DNA from 3 places in the Cytobacillus sp. MT66 genome. Region 3 is predicted to be linked to each of the others. Evidence: riboswitches for the same ligand, from Rfam matches in the RefSeq annotation. Region 3 holds a riboswitch; each other region holds the start of a gene.
What was found. Region 3 has a riboswitch for S-adenosylmethionine ahead of AC1Q59_RS09310 (methionine ABC transporter ATP-binding protein). Riboswitches for the same ligand answer to the same signal wherever they lie in the genome.

Region 1 (6,201 bases), on a different contig from region 3:
CCATCCGTCGCCCTCGTGCCCAATGTGTGAACACCGCGATGGACGTTGGAATTGTACTCACGGTAATATTTTTCAATAGCTTCAATAACCTTTACAGGTTTTTGAGACGTTGCAGCACTATCAAGGTATACAAGTGGATGCCCATTGACTTCCTGATGTAAGATTGGAAATTGCCCGCGAATATCCTGGATATTCATTATCTTACTTTCCTTTCAATGACCTTGACTAATTGCTTCTTAACTCCTTCTATATGAAGAGCATTAACAACAGGTGTAAGGAAGCCATGAATAATTAACCGTTCTGCTTCCACTTTTGGAATACCGCGGCTCATTAAATAATACAGCTGAACAGGATCTACACGGCCAACAGATGCAGCGTGTCCTGCAATAACATCATCTTCGTCGATTAAAAGAATTGGGTTCGCATCACCGCGTGCCTTTTCATTAAGCATAAGAACACGTGATTCTTGTCCGGCATTAGACTTAGATGCCCCATGCTCAATTTTGCCAATTCCATTGAATATAGAAGTTGCCGAATCCTTCATGACGGCATGCGTTAGAATATGGCCCTCAGAATTTTTCCCAAAGTGAACAATGCTAGTTGTAAAGTTTTGCTTTTGTTCTCCTTTGCCGATTACGACAGTTTTAGCATCCCCAGAGGAACCGTCGCCTACTAAGTTTGTTACGTTTTCATAAATGGTATCACTGTCATTCATTAATCCCAGTGCCCACTCAATGCGAGCATCTCTTTCCGCTTTGCCGCGGCGGTTAACATAGCCAGTCAATCCTTTGGCAAGGGTATCAACAGCACCGAATCGAACCTTAGCATTTGCTTTGGCAACGACCTCTGCCACAATATTGAAGATTCCTTCTGCCTCATCCATCGTTGAAAAATAGTTCTCAACATAAGTGACAGAGCTATTATCTTCCGCAACAACAATCACATGGTTGAATAGGGCAGATTCTGGATTATCATGAATAAAGACCGCCTGAATAGGCTCAGCGATTTCAACGTTTTTTGGAACATAAAGGAATGTTCCCCCATTAACAAAAGCAGCATGCAGAGCAGTTAAACGATGCTCATCCGCTTTAACAGCTTCTGTCATGAAATACTTTTGAAGGAGATCGCCATGCTCGCGAGCTGCCGTATAGATATCAGTGAAGATTACACCTTTATCCTGAAGCTCTTTGCCTAAAGTTAAATAAGCTGGTCTGTTGTTTCGCTGAATATATAAATTCTGTTCGGCATTTTCTGTCTTAACCAACTCCTGAACTTCCTCTGGAAGCTCAGCAAGAGAAGTATAATCCTGACTGCCGACAATATGATTTTTAAATTGTGTTAAATTCCAATTCTGGATTTTTGTTTTATCTGGTTTTGGCATTGGCAAGTTTTCTGAATTGGCAAGTGCGTTCAAACGAAATTCAGTCAGCCATGCCGGTTCGCCCATTTCTTTTGAAAAGGAGTTCACATATTCCTTATCAAACGGTAATCTTGTTTCTGTTGACATATTGATCCTCCTAACAATTACGCTTCTTGGCCAACTGTTTCGTCTTCAATGCCTAATTCTTTCTTAATCCAATCATAACCTTCAGCTTCTAAGCGCTGTGCAAGCTCTGGACCGCCTGATTTCACGACGCGTCCTTGCATCATTACGTGCACCTGATCAGGAGTGATGTAGTTAAGAAGGCGCTGATAGTGAGTGATAATTAAGCACCCGAAATCTTCTCCGCGCATTTCATTAATGCCTTTAGAAACAACCTTTAACGCATCAATGTCTAGACCAGAGTCAATTTCATCAAGAATAGCAATCTTAGGTTCAATCATCATTAACTGAAGAATTTCATTGCGTTTTTTCTCTCCGCCTGAAAAACCTTCATTCAAATAGCGCTGTGCCATGTCTGGATCCATTTCAAGGAATTCCATTTTGCTGTCCATTTGGCGGATAAATTTCATTAATGAAATTTCGTCGCCTTCTTCACGGCGGCTATTGATGGCTGAACGAAGGAAGTCAGCATTTGTCACACCGGCAATTTCACTTGGATATTGCATAGCTAAGAAAAGGCCAGCTTGTGCACGTTCATCAACTTCCATTTCTAGAACGTTTTTGCCGTCTAATGTAATACTTCCTTGTGTAACCTCATATTTTGGATGGCCCATAATAGCAGAAGAAAGTGTAGATTTACCCGTTCCGTTTGGACCCATGATTGCGTGGATTTCTCCACCCTTTATTTCAAGGTTTACACCCTTTAAGATTTCCTTACCTTCAATCTCAACATGAAGATCTTTGATTGATAATGTTGATCCTGCCATAAATTATACCTCCATAATGAAAGAAGATTTATTCATGCGGAAATGAACCGCAACCCTCTATTCTCATTTTATTCTCATTACAATCTTATAACAAATGAAAACTGTTAGCAACTCTTTCGAAGGATTCCCCGGTTAATTTGAAAAATCCTTACTTTTGCATATGTATCATAGAAAGACCGCTAAAAAAACAACCGATATTTATTTTATCCCTCTGGATAATTTTCATGTATAATCAGATAGTTAAATGAGAATACACTATAAAATTATACTCCTTTAAAATAGAAAAAGGGAACAGTTTGTTTAGAAAACTGTTCCCTTTTCTTTCTTCTTAAAAAACTTTAAGAATGAATCTTTCTTTCTATATCTGCTACGATCCGCTGGCTTTTTACATAATCTGCTTCGCGTCTTTTTTCAACTTTCATTCTGATTTCATGTTTTCTGCAATAAAGCTCATATCCAACCCTGTGTGCTCCATGCATTGCTTTTTCCATGTCACTTGTGTAATTTAAATGCAGCTGGTTAATAAAAACCAATCCTTTCATCATTGCGATTTAATTTCACGTTTTACATTCTAGCACGTGAATTCTATCTTCACAATGACGAAATTAACTGATTTTAATGGCAAATTAGTGAACATTTATCTTTAAAACGCTTTCATCCCCGCCGTTCTTATCATTTTACCGATATCCTCTAAATCCCTGTTTTGTACACAAAATTCGCCAAATTCTTTGCTGCCGCTAAAAAAGGAGTGCCCTATACAGAGCACTCCTTAATCATTATATTAAGCTTGAGTTTTTAGGGATGAAATACCTGTGGCAGCTTCAATAGCCTGCTCCAGATCATCAATAAGATCCTCAACGTTCTCAATTCCGATTGATAGACGCACAAGATCTTCTGGAACACCCGCAGCTTTAAGACCTTCTTCGTCTAGTTGCTGATGAGTTGTGCTTGCTGGGTGGATAACAAGGCTCTTCGCATCGCCTACGTTAGCCACATGTGCCCATAGCTCCAGTCCGTTGATAAATTTAGCACCAGCTTCTCTGCCGCCTTCAATGCCAAAAACTACAACCGAACCAGCACCTTTTGGCAAATACTTATCAGCCAATGCCTTATCAGGGTGGTTTTCACTTCCTGGGTACAATACCCAATTAACTGCTGGATGTGCATCTAGATATTCTACCACTTTCTTAGTATTAGCAATATGCTCCTTCATTCTTACGTGAAGAGTTTCTAAACCAAGGGTAAATTGGAACGCACTCTGCGGGCTTAATGATGGCCCCATATCTCTTAGAAGCTGTACTCGTGCTTTAATGATATACGCTACAGCTCCAAGAGCTTCGCTGTAAACAAGGTCATGGTAACTTGAATCAGGCTCTGTGAATCCAGGGAATTTTGGTGAATTCCAGTCAAATTTTCCGCCGTCTACAATGATCCCGCCCATAGTAGTACCGTTTCCTAAAAGCCATTTTGTTGCAGAATGCACAACAATATCTGCACCGTGTTCGATTGGTCGGCAAAGGTATGGAGTGGCAAATGTGTTGTCAACGATTAGCGGTATACCATTTTCATGGGCAATCTCCGCCACCTTTTCAATATCTAAGATTCGTAAACTTGGGTTGCCGATTGTTTCAGCAAATATAGCTTTTGTTTTATCAGTTATTGCTTCGCGGAAGTTTTCTGGGCTTTCAGGGTCAACGAGCTTAACGTTAATGCCATACTTTGGCAATGTTACAGCAAATAGATTGTAGGTTCCGCCATATAGGTTCGATGCTGCTACGATCTCATCACCAGCTTGAGCAATGTTTAAAATAGCAAGGGTGATAGCTGACATTCCACTGGCCGTAGCCAATGCGCCAACACCGCCTTCAAGAAGAGCAACTCTTTCTTCAAATACTGTAGTGGTCGGGTTATGAATACGTGTATATATGTACCCAGGTTCTGCTAGTGCAAATAGGTTTGCTGCATGCTCTGTATTTTTAAATTGATAGGCATTATTTTGATAAATAGGAACTGCTCTTGCTCCTGTAACCGGATCAGGCTGAAGTCCTCCGTGTACACCCAGTGTTTCAAATCGATAGTTTTTTTGTTTTTCTGACATGACAATCTCCCCTTTTCTTTTATGAAAGTAATTGGCTGAACTTCATTCATGATGCGGATTTCATGGTGCCGTTGTACTATTGCTATAAAAAGAAGAGGCAAAAAACCCTCTTCGCATAAGAAGAGGGTTAGTATGATCTCTTCTTATCTACCAGAGCAAAAATACTCTGCTGGAATTAGCACCGTGTAAAAAACCGGTTGCCGGGCTTCATAGGGCCAGTCCCTCCGCCTCTCTCGATAAGAATATTTAATTTTTATAATAATTGTATTCCTATAGGTTATAGTACCAAAAGAGTAAATATTCAGTCAAGCGAAATATTAAAATATTTCCTAAATATGTTTGCGGGGCTTTGACAGATAAAAAAGTGATTCTAAAAACAGCAGCTTTCGAAAAGTCGATGTTACCGTTACATCGTTCCAACGCATTGCATCTCTTAATTTCTCTTTTCCCGTTAGGATGGCTTGGATGCTATCCCTTGGTCCTGAAATAATAGCATCATAGATTTCATCATTGTTATTGTAATCCATTACAATTTCCCCATTGCGGACACTCAAAGGAATCCGTTCATTCTCTGCCTTAAGACATATAGAAAAAACTAAATCCTTTAACAGCTGATTTAAATGCGTTTTTGATTTTACCTCATCAATAAATGCTGCAGCAGCGTCTCTCATTTTCCCACCTCGATGTTTACATTCAACACAAGGCTTCTCTGTCCTGCCATATTCGTTCGACAAAACCGCAGAATAACCAGACCAAACTCGACACCTAATAGCAATGTTTGCCCATTTCCCAAGAAATATGTCAAAACCTAGTACTGGCTGCCGCACGCACTTTAACACTTTAAACCATCGGGGGTCAGGCCCCCGGCGCGTTAATGCGTTAAACTAACGGGGGTCTGACCCCCAGTGCGTTAATACACTAAAGGGCAGGCACGCTTGCTTATGTGAGAGCTTTTAGTTTTTCTAAGAGGAAGGGAACTGAATGAAAGGCATAAATTTTTTCGCGGATCTGCTTGTTATGAAATATGATGAGGCATGGAACGCTTTCTACTTCCCATTGTTCGGCCAAATCAGGGATATAGTTTAGATCCGTTTTGCCAATAGCAAGGTTTGGCAGCAGCTCTGCTGTGACTGAGAGCATCTTTCCTGCCACCTGACAAGTTCCGCATAATGGGGTGAAAAGATATAAGACCGTATTCTGATTATGGTTTATTTGTTCTTGAAACGTTTCCCGCGTCCATTCCTGCAATGTCAATCATCCTCTATCTAAAAACTGTGTAAATACATCAATATTGGCTCCTATTAAAACTGAAGCCAGATGGTGTTCCGGCGCCGTTGCGACCTCACGATACATCCGGTCAATATAAAGATGCTCCGCCTCCGGAAGTTCCCTTTTAAACTGCTTTCGCAGCTTTTCACCGGCTGCATCAGCATCAACCAATATATATACATCTTTATTGTAAAGCATATCGACTAACTCATCCATTTTTGTAATACCAATCGTACCGTTTGTACAAATGATTTCAACTGGTTCACTGACTATTGCCTGTACTTTTCTTTTATCCGATGTTCCTTCAACAATTATTACTTTTTCTGGTAATTCCTCGTTCATCGTCATCACCTGAGCTAAAGTTGTCGTTTTCTTACCATACCATATTCATGATTCGAGACAAAGGTGTTGAACTCCTGCCAATTTGAATAGCGTGTCCATTATTATACTGCTCATCTGGCAAATTATCCTATATGTCAATTGGCAGTTAAGTTAGGATATTGGGGTCATCTTATTTATATTTA
Region 2 (6,201 bases), on a different contig from region 3:
GAGGGGATCGATGAGGGGGATACCGTAAAAACAGACGGTACACATATCTTCCAAGTGAAGGATGGCAAGCTGCAATTGATACGTGCTGTCCCGGCCAGCGAAATGACACTAGATGCACTCATTACGTATGATCCATCATTCTCGCCGACTCAGCTTTTTTTGCATAAAAATTCTTTAATTGTCATGGGCCATAGCTATGAAAAAATGACCAATACAACCCACGGCAAAGGAAAAGACATAGGGATTGCGCCTATCCATGAAACAACCAAGGCGATTATATATGATGTCAAAGATAAGAAGAATCCAAAAAAACTAAGGGAAATTGATATAGAAGGTACATTGGTCTCTTCTAGGCTTATGGACGGCAAAGTATATCTCATTGCCAATAAATATCCCGATATTTGGCTTCTTAAGGAGAATGCTGAAATAGACCTTCGACCGCGTTATTATGATTCCCAGCAGGGAGCGCAGGCTCAGGCAGCTGATTACAAGGATATTCAGTATTTTCCGCAGTCGCAAGAAACTAATTTTACAAACATTGCTGTTATTGATCTAGAGAATCCGAATACAAAAATGCAGGTTACAGCATTTGTAGGCAGCGGCGATCAATTATATATGTCTAAGGAAAATCTTTATCTTGCCGTCAATAAATTTGTTCCTTGGATGATCGAAACATCCAGGTCCAGTAAGCCGCAAACAACGGTCTATAAATTTTCAATCAACGGTATGAAAGTTGATTTTCACAGTTCAAGTGACATTAAGGGAACAATATTAAACCAATTCTCAATGGACGAGTACAAGGGATACTTTCGCATCGCTACAACAGATGGCTTTGTTTGGGATGAAGATCGGCCGTCAGCAAATAATCTATATATTCTGGATGAAAACCTCGATGAAGTTGGCAAGCTTGAGAATTTAGCGAGAGGGGAGCGGATCTATTCTGCCCGCTTTATGAATGACAGGATCTATATTGTCACATTTAGAGAAACAGACCCGCTGTTTGTTATAGACGGTTCAGATCCGAAAAATCCTAAAGTACTCGGTGAATTAAAAATCCCGGGCTTTAGTAATTATCTTCACCCATATGATGAAAACCACTTAATTGGTTTTGGCCATGATACGAAGGTATCAGGGAAAGGTATAAGGGATCGGCCAATTATTCTAACTGATGGTGTAAAGATTTCACTTTTTGACGTAACTGACATGGCCAATCCAAAGGAAAAATTCACAGAAATCATAGGAGGCAGGGGAACGTACTCCCCATTAAACTATGATCATAAAGCTTTATTATTTAATAAGAAACAAAACGTGATCGCATTCCCAATTGCGGTTTATGAAAATAAGAAAAATAGTCCATATGAGTCTGAATTCAACTTCCAAGGAGCTTATGTGTACAAACTTGATTTAACTAAAGGGTTCAGCCTTAAAACAAAAATTACACATCAAAAAGAAAAAATACCCTATGAAGAATGGGAAAATAATATTGATAGACTAATTTATATCGGTGATGCTATGTACGCTTTATCACCTGATAAAATCAGCGCCTATGATCTGAATTCGTTTCAGGAGATAGGTGAATGGACAATAAAGTAGAAATGAAAGGGGGCTTTTGCTTTCGCAAAATATGCGAGAGAAGCCCCCTGTTGATTTCTATTGATCCTCGGAATTAACCATGATCCCAGCAACCTGTGTCAGCCTGGAATAAAAAGCTTCACCCGCAGGGCTTTTATCTAATCCAATTTCTTCAAAAGCTTCCTTCATGCAGCGAAGCCAGGCTTTAGCACGCGTAGGGGTAATTTCAAAGGGCATATGGCGATAGCGCATAGCTGGCGCCCCAAACTCTTCGCTGTATAGGGCGGGTCCCCCAGTAAATTGCGATAGAAACATTCGCTGCTTTCTTTTAATTTCTTCCATGTCGCCAACAAATAATGGAGCTAAATCATCATCAGCGTATACACGGGGATAAAAGGCATTAACTAGTTCTTCCAATGTTTCAGCTCCGCCAATCTCTCCAAAAAGTGTGTTAATTTTATAATCCATTTAAATCACCGTCCTATTTAATCCTCTATTTATATTAATTATAATAATATCACATACGGCTTTTTGTGATTCATATCACAGTTCAATAAATATTATTTTTTTCAAAATAATAGAAAGCATTGCCTCGTTTGACGGCAATGCTTTACATCAATCAAATGGATTATAATCATTTTCCTCAGGTTCCTTTGTTGTGCCAATTGAACTTTCAGCATCAAGATCTGTATTTGTCACAATGGAATCTGTTGTAAAAGCTATAATAGGATCGTATTTCAAATGATGCATTTCTGGAACACCAGTATCCATCACCGCACCTCCTCGTTTATAGAATGCAGGAATTACTGCAAATTTATTCGAGCGGAGAATTTTGAATAAGGCTATATGTAAATTCAAATGATAAGGAAAAAACATTCTTAGGAGGCAGACCTTAGTATGAACAAAGAAAAGGGATTTAATTGCCAAGAGGATAAAGATGTTTTTCATCACTTATTGGAAGAACAGATAGCCTATATTTCAGTTATGGAAGAAGAGGAAAGAATGCGGGAAGAGTTTGAAAATAATGCAGGGGAAAATAGCAATGAATTTTAAAATTAAAATAGGCTTATCCGTCCTAAATGTTCTTTTTCTTTTATGTCTATATTCGCCGCAAACCCTGTATGCCAAGCCTGATGCACCACCATATGCTAAATGGGGCAGACTTGCTATGGAAACAGCCATGGAAAAATATCCAAACGCTGATATTGTTGATTACTTGCATATTGGCAGAGAGGATAAAGGAAATATTGCAACAGAGAGATTTAAGCTATGGGCTAAAGAAGCGGGGCAGGAATTTGGAATCTATATTGATATTGATTTTGATCCAAAAAACGACAAAGTCATTAAAATCAGCACAAGGCAATCAGCTACATAAAACAGATAAAAGCTCTTGTTATAAATCAAGAGCTTTTATCTGTTTTCTTTCCTTGTTTAAGATACTGGCAAAGGCAGTATTCAAGTCTTCGATTAAGTCGTAAGAATCCTCAATTCCAACAGAAAATCGCAGTAACCGGTTGCATACTCCAGTCTGCATCCTGACAGCTTCTGGGATGTCTGCGTGCGTTTGTGTGGCTGGATACGTAATAAAGCTTTCAACTCCGCCTAGACTTTCAGCAAAACTAATCAGGGATAGGTTTTGCAAAAAAGGGTTAACCCAACTTTCATCCTTGATGCGAAATGAGATCATACCTCCGCGTCCCGGATAAAGAACATCTGTGACTGCTTCATGATTCAATAAATAGCTGGCAATTTCTTTTGCATTTTTTTCATGTCTTTCCATTCTTAATGAGAGGGTCTTCATTCCCCGTATGAGCAGCCAGGAATCGAACGGACTTAATACCGCCCCTGCCGAATTGTGATACAAAGCAAGCAGTTCGCATAATATTTTTCCCTTTGCAGCGATGAGCCCTGCCAATACATCATTATGACCGCCAAGGTATTTTGTTGCACTATGAATGACAATATCTGCACCGAGTTTTAACGGTTTCTGCAGTATTGGGGTAAAAAAAGTATTGTCAACGATAAGCAAAAGCTGATGCTCTTTTGCAAAAACAGCAACTTCAGCGATATTTGTCTGTTCCATTAAAGGATTAGTAGGGGTTTCCAGAAAAATCGCTTTAGTACTATCTGTTATTTCCTTTTCTAGCTCAAAAGGTGAGAACGAGCTTAGATATTTACATGTTATTCCCCATTTTTTAAAGGCCTTTTCAAAAAGTCTATATGTACCGCCATATAAATCCTTTGAAACAAGAATCTCATCACCGGATTTAAAGATTGAGAGGACAGTAAAGATGGCTGCCATTCCAGAACTGCAGGCATATCCTTGGTCACCTTCCTCCAGATCTGCAATGGCTTTTTCGAGGATTGCCCGTGTAGGGTTTCCAGTTCGACTGTAATCGTAGCCAGTTGACTCGCCAATCCCTTCATGACGATAGGCAGTCGAAAAATATACTGGCGGATTAACTGTTCCAGTTAGTGTTTCACTGCGGTTGCCGATTTGAGCGAGTATGGTATCATGCTTATACATATTTATCGCACTCCTTTTTCTCGGCTTAATTTCACCTCAAAATGAAATGAAAAAAAGCCTTCTTTAAGAAGAAGACTTATCGGTTAAGAATCGCCATTCTTCTTATCTTCCAAGCTTCTTTAGAAACTTGCAGGAATTAGCACCTTTTCAATCGTTTTATGATTGAAGGTTGCTGAGGCGTCTTAGGGCCTGAACCCTCGACCTCTCTGGATAAGAACTTTAAAAGTTTTTAATTTTCTTAAAGAATACAATAGGACGAAATGAAATGCAATCCTTTTTATCTGCAATTTTTTATCTTTTAGCATGATTTGAATATAATAAGGAAGAAAAAAAGAGTAACTTAAAAAATCACCGGTTTAATCCATAAAATTACTTTTTCAGTATATATATTTTCTCTTGTATCGGAAGTGCATAATTTTCACTGCATAAATATTAAAAACCTTTTGAATAACCTACTTTAAAGTGGTAAAATGTCTTAGGACACATTTATCCTCTGAAAAATATTATTATTCTTTTATTTATCTAGTAAGGGGATAAGGGCTAGAGCTTTTCTCAAATAATATAAGTTGTTATGGAGGTTATTTTCCATGAAAAAGCCGCTGAGTGGTGGAAGGCCTTTAAATCAAGACTTCTTTGGCCCAAACCTTGGCTATGTAATTGAGCAATATGAGCTTTTTTTGCAAGATCCGGAATCAATCGACCCAGAACTAAAGGCCTACTTTGAAACATATGGAGCACCTGTGGTAGAAACAGAGTCTTCAATGGGGACAGATGCAGACACTGCATCACCTGCACAATTAGAAAAAACATTAGCAGCATTAAGGCTGGCAGATAACATCCGTACATATGGCCACAGGGCTGCAGATATCTATCCCTTAAAGGATCATGAACCGGAAAAGAATCTTTTTGAGCTTTCGCAATATGGTCTAACAGAAGCAGACTTGCGAGCGCTTCCAGCAGGCATCATCTGCAAGGATGCACCAATTGTCCTTCTTAATGGATTTGATGCGATTGAATACTTAAAAAGTATATATATGGATACAATTGCATTTGAATTTCATCATGTATATGACGAAAACGAAAAAGACTGGCTACGCCGCAAAGTTGAATCTAGTGGTTTAAAAGTAAAATTAAGCACTAATGAAAAAACAAAAGTCCTTAAGAGATTAACGGAAGTTGAAGAGTTTGAAAAATTCCTTCATCGTACTTATGTTGGACAAAAGAGGTTTTCCATTGAGGGCTTAGATTCCATGATACCTTTGCTTGATCAAATTATTTCTGAATCTGTTTCAAAAGGTACAGATACCATTAATATTGGGATGGCTCATCGCGGACGCCTCAATGTTTTGGCACATGTCCTTGGTAAACCGTATGAAATGATATTTGCAGAGTTCCAGCATGCTCCTAATAAAGACCTAGTTCCTTCTGAAGGATCAATCGGAATTAGTTTTGGCTGGACAGGGGATGTAAAATATCATTTAGGACTAGACAAGAAAATAAAAGACGAAAATACGACTGTTGCGCGATTAACTCTAGCCAATAACCCAAGTCACCTTGAATTTGTGGATGCAGTTGTTGAAGGTTATACCCGTGCTGCACAGGATGACCGCAGTGAAAAAGGGTATCCAAAAACTGATTTCCGTACTGCTCTTTCCATTGTCATTCATGGTGATGCTGCTTTTCCTGGCCAAGGCGTTGTGGCAGAGTCATTGAACCTTGGTCAGCTAAAGGGCTATAATACAGGCGGATCCATTCATATTATTGCTAACAATACGATCGGATTTACAACCGAATCTCGTGATTCCCGTTCTACAAGATATGCCAGTGATTTGGCAAAAGGATTTGAAATACCAATCCTTCACGTGAATGCGGATGACCCAGAAGCTTGTATTGCTGCTGCCAAGTTTGCATCGGAATACCGTGAAAAGTTTAAAAAAGACTTTTTAATAGATCTCATTGGTTTCCGAAGATTCGGACACAATGAGATGGATGAGCCGATGACAACCAACCCGTTAATGTACAATATCGTTAATAACAAACCTTCTGTTAAGGAAGTGTACGCTCAAAAACTTGCAGATCAATCTTTTATAACGAAAGAGACG
Region 3 (6,201 bases):
TACTGTTCGGAGCAAGCTTTTTATAAGCTGAAACCGCCTCCTTCTGTGCTCCGCGGCCGATAATAAACTCAGACACCAGCATAGGAAAACCAATTAAAATCGTAAAAATAACAAAAAGAAGAAAAAACGCTCCTCCCCCGCTCATCCCTGTCACATAGGGAAACTTCCAAATGGCCCCCAGGCCAATCGCTGCTCCCGCAGAAGACATAATAAAACCAAACTTCGATGACCAATGATCTCTCTCATTGTCCAAAAAAACCCCCCCTTACCTAAAAAAATGCTCCTTACCACATTAACGCGTTACCATATCGAGGGCCTGACCCCCATCGCGTTAATGCGGTGCCGCGTCGGGGGTCAGGCCCCCAGTGCGTTAATGCAGTGACACGTTTACTTTTTATACCAATTGGCGTTTTTGTCCATATGCAGGAATGGAATATCGGTGTCGATTTCTCCTATTATCCGGTTTTGTTCCAGGTTTTGTCCTTGCAGCCAGCTGGCAAAGGCGAATTCAGTTGGCTCCCTGTCTCCGCCTAAGGAAATCCATGCCTTCATTTCTTTTGGCAAATAGGCAGTTGTGTGAATGGTTCCTGCCCAGCTGCCGTAAAGGTCGGAAAAGACACCTTTGTCAGTGTCATTCAACAAGCGAAATGCCTGGTAAGCTTCCTTAACGGTTTCCTGATGATCTTGTAAAATACCTAGCCTGCGTTCTGAATCACCTAAATGATTTCGGTTTTCGTGCTTCATAATTTCAAAGTGGTTGGTGCACGCAATAGTCTGCCGCACTTCAACCCCTCTTGGCGAAGCCTCAACGGCATAGGCTTTTCCACTTTTGTCATAGACGACGTATGTAAAGGAATGCCTGTGCGGAATTTCCTTTAGCATTTCTGAAGCTTCGTCGATATTTGCACATGACTCAAGAATCAGCCGGCCAATCATGCAGCAAATAAAGCCAATTCCCGGGTTTTTCCGATGCATGAAGTTATATCCGATCACAAGCCCCTTCTCATTCATTCCATCCATTCGTCCAGTCACCCTTTGACTTGGTCCAATAATGGCATATCCTTGATCTGAAGGCTGAAAGAAAACATAGCGTCCCTCATAGGTCTTCGGGTGATAATCATAATTGCGAATTAAATAATTTTCCCCTGTTAGTATCGAGCACCCTGAGCGGACATAATTCAAACGATAACCGCCAAACTCCTTTAATACCCTTTCCATTGGCCATTCCAACGCATCCTGAAGTCCAATCAATTCATCCCAAACCCCAGGGGCAAATCGGGTAATGGCTTCCTTAGCTTCATTTATATCGATTGAAAACCTAGGTTTTCTTACCTTCCATTGATCCTCACGGTTTCTCACTGAAAGGGAATCCCGTAATATCTCCCCTTGCAAATAGCCGAAGTCATAATGTGTCCCGCGAAATTGTATAATATCACTGTAAATCTGTTTCAAAATAAACTCCCTCTTTTTTACTGAGTAATATGTTAAGAATACTTAAATGAAGGAAAAAAATAAAGCCAAAGAAAAAAAGGCCCGCCCGGACAATGCCAGGAAAGCCTTCATCAGTTATTATTTTGTCATCCAGTCAGGTTTGCCGAATCCTTTAAATTCTTCGTCAATCACCTTTTCAAATCCCTCTGATTCAACAACTTCTTTAATATCCTTGGATAGCTGTGAATCCTTGTTAGCTGTTTTTACAGCAACAACATTTCGGTATTTATCATCCATATCCTCAAGGGCAAGTGCGCTAAGCAGGTCCATTTTCGCTGCTAGTGCAAAGTTTCCTGGAACAGCAGCTAAGTCTGCACTTTCTACGGAACGTGGCAGCTGTCCTGCTTCAATTGGCTGAAATACTAGGTTTTTCTTATTTTCAGCAATGTCCTTTTCAGAAACAGTTAGCGGATCTGCACCTTCATCTAATTTAATTAATCCTTGATCTTCAAGTGTATTAAATGCACGTGCAGCGTTTGTTGGATCGTTAGGTACAGTAATTGTCGCACCATCTTCTATTTCATCTATAGACTTATAAGTGTTAGAGTAAATTCCCATTGGAGCAGTTGGGACCGAAATTAATCCTGTTAAATCCATCTTATTTTCTTTTGCAAAGTTTTCTAGGTAAATGGTGTGCTGGAACAGGTTTGCCTGAATGTCGCCATTATCCAGTGCTTTGTTTGGCTGGATATAATCACTAAATTCAATGACTTCCACTTTATAGCCTTTTTCCTCAAGTCCAGGAATGATTGCCTTTTTAAGCATGTCACTGTATGGGCCGGCTGTTGCACCCAGTTTAATTTCCTTTGATTCTTCACCTGTTGCACCTTCACTTGATTGATCCTTGCTGTCAGAGCCGCCGCAAGCTGCTAATGCGCCCACAGCCAATAATAAAATAATTGCTAAAAACCATTTTTTCATGTTAACTCCCTCTTTCCTATTTATCGTTTATCTACTATTTTGGCAACGAGGTCACCAATAATCTGAATAGCTTGTACTAAAATTATTAATATAAGAACAGTTGCAAACATAATGGTATTATCGTAGCGATAGTACCCAAAGCGAATGGCCAAGTCACCAATTCCGCCGCCGCCGACTGTACCCGCCATTGCGGAGAAGCCAACTAAACTAATAAGAGTTAATGTTATTCCTGAAATAATCCCGGATCTTGACTCAAGAAGGAGTACATCCTTAATAATCATCCACGGAGTCGCACCGGCAGCAATTGCCGCTTCAATGACACCTTTATCAATTTCGCGCAAGGCTGTTTCAACGATTCGGGCAAAAAATGGAACAGCAGCTACCGATAGAGATACACTTGCTGCAGTCGGTCCAATCGTTGTCCCAACCAAGAAATTCGTTAAAGGAATTAAAGCAACAAGTAAAATAATAAACGGAATCGAACGAACCAGGTTAACAACAAAACCAAGTATATTCTTGACTGCACGGTTTTCCATAAAAAGCCCTTTATCGGTAACATATAAAGCAATGCCGATTGGAAGGCCGATAACCACGGCAATGATTAAAGAAATTGTAATCATATAGATGGTTTGAATGAAAGCAGTATTGATATCAGGAAGCAGTTCCATTAAATGATTGAAATCAATCCCCATTTCCTAACACCTCCACATGCGCCTCCCGATTTTCGATATAATCAAGTGCTTTATTAATTTCTTCCCTTTGGCCTCTTAGTTCCATAATAAAGATGCCAAGGGGCACATCCTGAATGTATTCAATAGAACCATGCAGAAAATTGCCTTTTACATTGTATTGCTGGAGCATGTCAGAAATAATCCCTTCCCCTGCCACTCTTCCTCTAAACATTACTTTCACAATTGGGCCTTCACAGCGATTTAAGATCGCTTCAGGGATATCAAAAGAAACAACACTAGCAATAAATTCCTTTGTTAAATCAGCCTTAGGGCTGGCAAAGATATCATAAACAGGACCTTCCTCGATAACCTTCCCATCCTGCATGATGGCCATTCGGTGGCAAATTTCTTTTACGACATCCATTTCATGTGTAATTAACACAATCGTAATACTCAGCTCTTTGTTAATTTTCTTCAAAAGATTTAAAATGGACTTGGTTGTTGTCGGGTCTAGCGCAGATGTAGCTTCGTCACATAATAGAACCGACGGATTGTTGGCCAGGGCTCTTGCAATCGCGACTCGCTGCTTTTGGCCCCCGCTCAGCTGTGAAGGGTAGACATCCCTTTTATCAGCTAAACCGACCATATCGAGAAGATTCTCTACCCTTTTTTTAATTTGATCGGAGGGAATTTTTGCCGCTTTCAAGGCAAACGCAATATTTTCAAATACTGTTTTTTGGCTGATTAAATAAAAGTGCTGAAAAATCATGCCGATTTTCAACCGGGCCTTACGCAGGCCCTCGCCATTTAGTGAAGTTAAGTCAACTCCATCAACTGTAATGGTCCCTGATGTCGGTCTTTCCAATAAATTAATGCAGCGAAGCAATGAGCTTTTCCCTGCGCCAGAATATCCGACAATTCCGTAGATTTCCCCTTCCTGAACAGTAAGAGAGACATTGTCGACACCTTTTACTTCTCTGTTTTTCGCAGTATATATTTTTGAAAGGTTCTTAATTTCAATCATGGTTTTCACCCCTTTAAGTAAAACAAAATACCCCTTTTCATCTGAAAGGGGCATCGAAATGTTCATTATCTCGACTTATCTTTCAGAATGAAATCATTCTGCAGGAATTAGCACCTTCCCAAAAAGGGGGTTGCCGGACATCATAGGGCCTAGTCCCTCAGTCTCTCTGGATAAGCAATATTTTATTTAATAAAATAGCACAATATTCATAGTACAAATCGATTAACATTTTGTCAATATAGTAAATTTTGGGCCATTTCAAATAAAACGCTTACACACCCTGCAAGATAGCCATTAGGAAAAATTTTTTTACTAGACAATTGCCTTAAAAAACTATAAAATTTGAAATTAACTCGTACAAAATTGTTGAAGGTGGATTACATGGAATATTCAGACCGTTTAAAAAATTTACCAGTCCAATTTTTCGCAAGCCTTATTGAAAAAGTGAGCAAAGCCAGCGCAGAGGGCAGAGATATCATTAACTTAGGCCAAGGCAATCCAGACCAGCCTACACCTCCGCATATCGTTAAAGCATTGCAAACTGCAGCAGAGGATCCCAGAACACATAGATACTCTCCATTTAGAGGCATTCAAGAACTTAAAGACGCTGCAGCGGAATTTTATAAAAAGCAATATCATGTTGACATTGATCCAAAGACTGAAGTTGCTGTGTTATTTGGAACAAAAGCAGGGCTTGTAGAATTGCCGATATGCCTGTTAAATGAAGGCGAGCTTATGCTTTTGCCAGACCCTGGATATCCCGACTATTTATCCGGCGTTACATTAGCAAATGTGCAATATAAAACATTCCCATTATTAGCGGAAAATAATTTCTTGCCTGATTATGATTCCATTTCAGACGAGGATAAATCTTCAGCAAAATTAATGTACCTTAACTATCCGAACAATCCAACTGGTGCTATGGCAGACCTCGACTTTTTCGAAGAAACCGTTGCTTTTGCTAAGAAAAATAACATCACTGTCTTGCATGATTTCGCTTACGGAGCTATTGGATTCGACGGAAAAAAACCTGTTAGTTTTCTGCAAGCTGAAGGCGCTAAGGAACTTGGGGTTGAAATGTATACGCTATCCAAAACCTATAATATGGCTGGATGGCGGGTCGGCTTTGCTGTTGGTAATCCAGTCATTATTGAAGCAATAAATTTAATTCAAGATCATTTATATTGCAGTCTCTTTCCTGCGGTCCAATTGGCAGCTGCAGAGGCACTCACTGGTGATCAGTCCTGTGTTGATGAACTGGTGGCTCGTTATGAAAGCCGCAGAAATGCGTTAATTAACGCTTGCAAAGAAATCGGCTGGAGTGTTACGGCTCCAAGCGGATCGTTTTTTGCCTGGCTCCCTGTGCCAAGCGGATTCACAAGTGAAGAATTCGCTGACTATCTGCTGGAAAAAGCCGATGTTGCTGTTGCAGCTGGCAACGGATTTGGAGAATTCGGAAAAGGCTATATCCGCGTCGGCCTCCTAGTAGACGAAGATCAGCTAAGAGAAGCAGTCAACAGAATAGGAAAATTGAACCTCTTTTAATATGCAAAAAAAATCGCCGTATTCGGCGATTTTTTTTTATAGAGATAGTGTGACAATGACGGCTAATAAGAAAATAATAGTTACATAATTGACAGAATAGAGAAAGGCCATTCGCGCCCATTTTTGGTTATCTTTTGCCATAAACCCGCTTATGCTAACAACGATCCATCCGATATTAAGCAAGGTGGCAATGATTAAAAATACTAGACCAAGCTGCGGGATAAGAAAAGGCAGCGGAATTAAACAGGCAGAATACACAAAGAACTGTCTCTTCGTGATGTCAAATCCATGAACAACAGGGAGCATGGCCACTCCTGCTGCTTTATACTCATCATATTTGCGAATGGCAATAGCGAACGTATGCGGCATTTGCCAAATAAACAAAATAAGAAATAACACAATCGGAACAATATGGAAGCCGGAGGAGATGGCTGTCCAGCCAATCAATGGCGTAACCGCTCCGGAAATACTGCCAATCACAGTATTAAGAGTATATCTGCGTTTTGACCACATCGTATATAAAATTACATAAGTAAACCAGCCAATAAA

Region 1: another riboswitch for S-adenosylmethionine. It lies ahead of AC1Q59_RS13220 (O-acetylhomoserine aminocarboxypropyltransferase/cysteine synthase family protein); the one in region 3 lies ahead of AC1Q59_RS09310 (methionine ABC transporter ATP-binding protein).
Region 2: another riboswitch for S-adenosylmethionine. It lies ahead of AC1Q59_RS00860 (methionine biosynthesis PLP-dependent protein); the one in region 3 lies ahead of AC1Q59_RS09310 (methionine ABC transporter ATP-binding protein).

What each region holds. Positions count from the first base shown of each region.
Region 1 covers NZ_JBXAFB010000006.1:250,271-256,471, reverse strand. Annotated here, with positions in the region: gene AC1Q59_RS13240 (cysteine desulfurase) at 1-197, opposite strand, end outside; gene sufD (Fe-S cluster assembly protein SufD) at 197-1,507, opposite strand; gene sufC (Fe-S cluster assembly ATPase SufC) at 1,525-2,310, opposite strand; gene AC1Q59_RS13225 (YuzK family famiily protein) at 2,649-2,855, opposite strand; gene AC1Q59_RS13220 (O-acetylhomoserine aminocarboxypropyltransferase/cysteine synthase family protein) at 3,092-4,408, opposite strand; SAM riboswitch class I at 4,549-4,651, opposite strand; gene AC1Q59_RS13215 (SCP2 sterol-binding domain-containing protein) at 4,738-5,079, opposite strand; gene AC1Q59_RS13210 (thioredoxin family protein) at 5,348-5,656, opposite strand; gene AC1Q59_RS13205 (toprim domain-containing protein) at 5,663-6,019, opposite strand.
Region 2 covers NZ_JBXAFB010000001.1:179,934-186,134, forward strand. Annotated here, with positions in the region: gene AC1Q59_RS00835 (beta-propeller domain-containing protein) at 1-1,593, shown strand, start outside; gene AC1Q59_RS00840 (globin domain-containing protein) at 1,651-2,040, opposite strand; gene AC1Q59_RS00845 (hypothetical protein) at 2,188-2,343, opposite strand; gene AC1Q59_RS00850 (hypothetical protein) at 2,470-2,625, shown strand; gene AC1Q59_RS00855 (DUF3889 domain-containing protein) at 2,615-2,947, shown strand; gene AC1Q59_RS00860 (methionine biosynthesis PLP-dependent protein) at 2,966-4,099, opposite strand; SAM riboswitch class I at 4,199-4,316, opposite strand; gene AC1Q59_RS00865 (2-oxoglutarate dehydrogenase E1 component) at 4,687-6,201, shown strand, end outside.
Region 3 covers NZ_JBXAFB010000004.1:175,287-181,487, reverse strand. Annotated here, with positions in the region: gene AC1Q59_RS09330 (sodium-dependent transporter) at 1-253, opposite strand, end outside; gene AC1Q59_RS09325 (C45 family autoproteolytic acyltransferase/hydrolase) at 388-1,452, opposite strand; gene AC1Q59_RS09320 (MetQ/NlpA family ABC transporter substrate-binding protein) at 1,570-2,412, opposite strand; gene AC1Q59_RS09315 (methionine ABC transporter permease) at 2,433-3,104, opposite strand; gene AC1Q59_RS09310 (methionine ABC transporter ATP-binding protein) at 3,094-4,107, opposite strand; SAM riboswitch class I at 4,180-4,284, opposite strand; gene AC1Q59_RS09305 (pyridoxal phosphate-dependent aminotransferase) at 4,489-5,652, shown strand; gene cyoE (heme o synthase) at 5,689-6,201, opposite strand, start outside.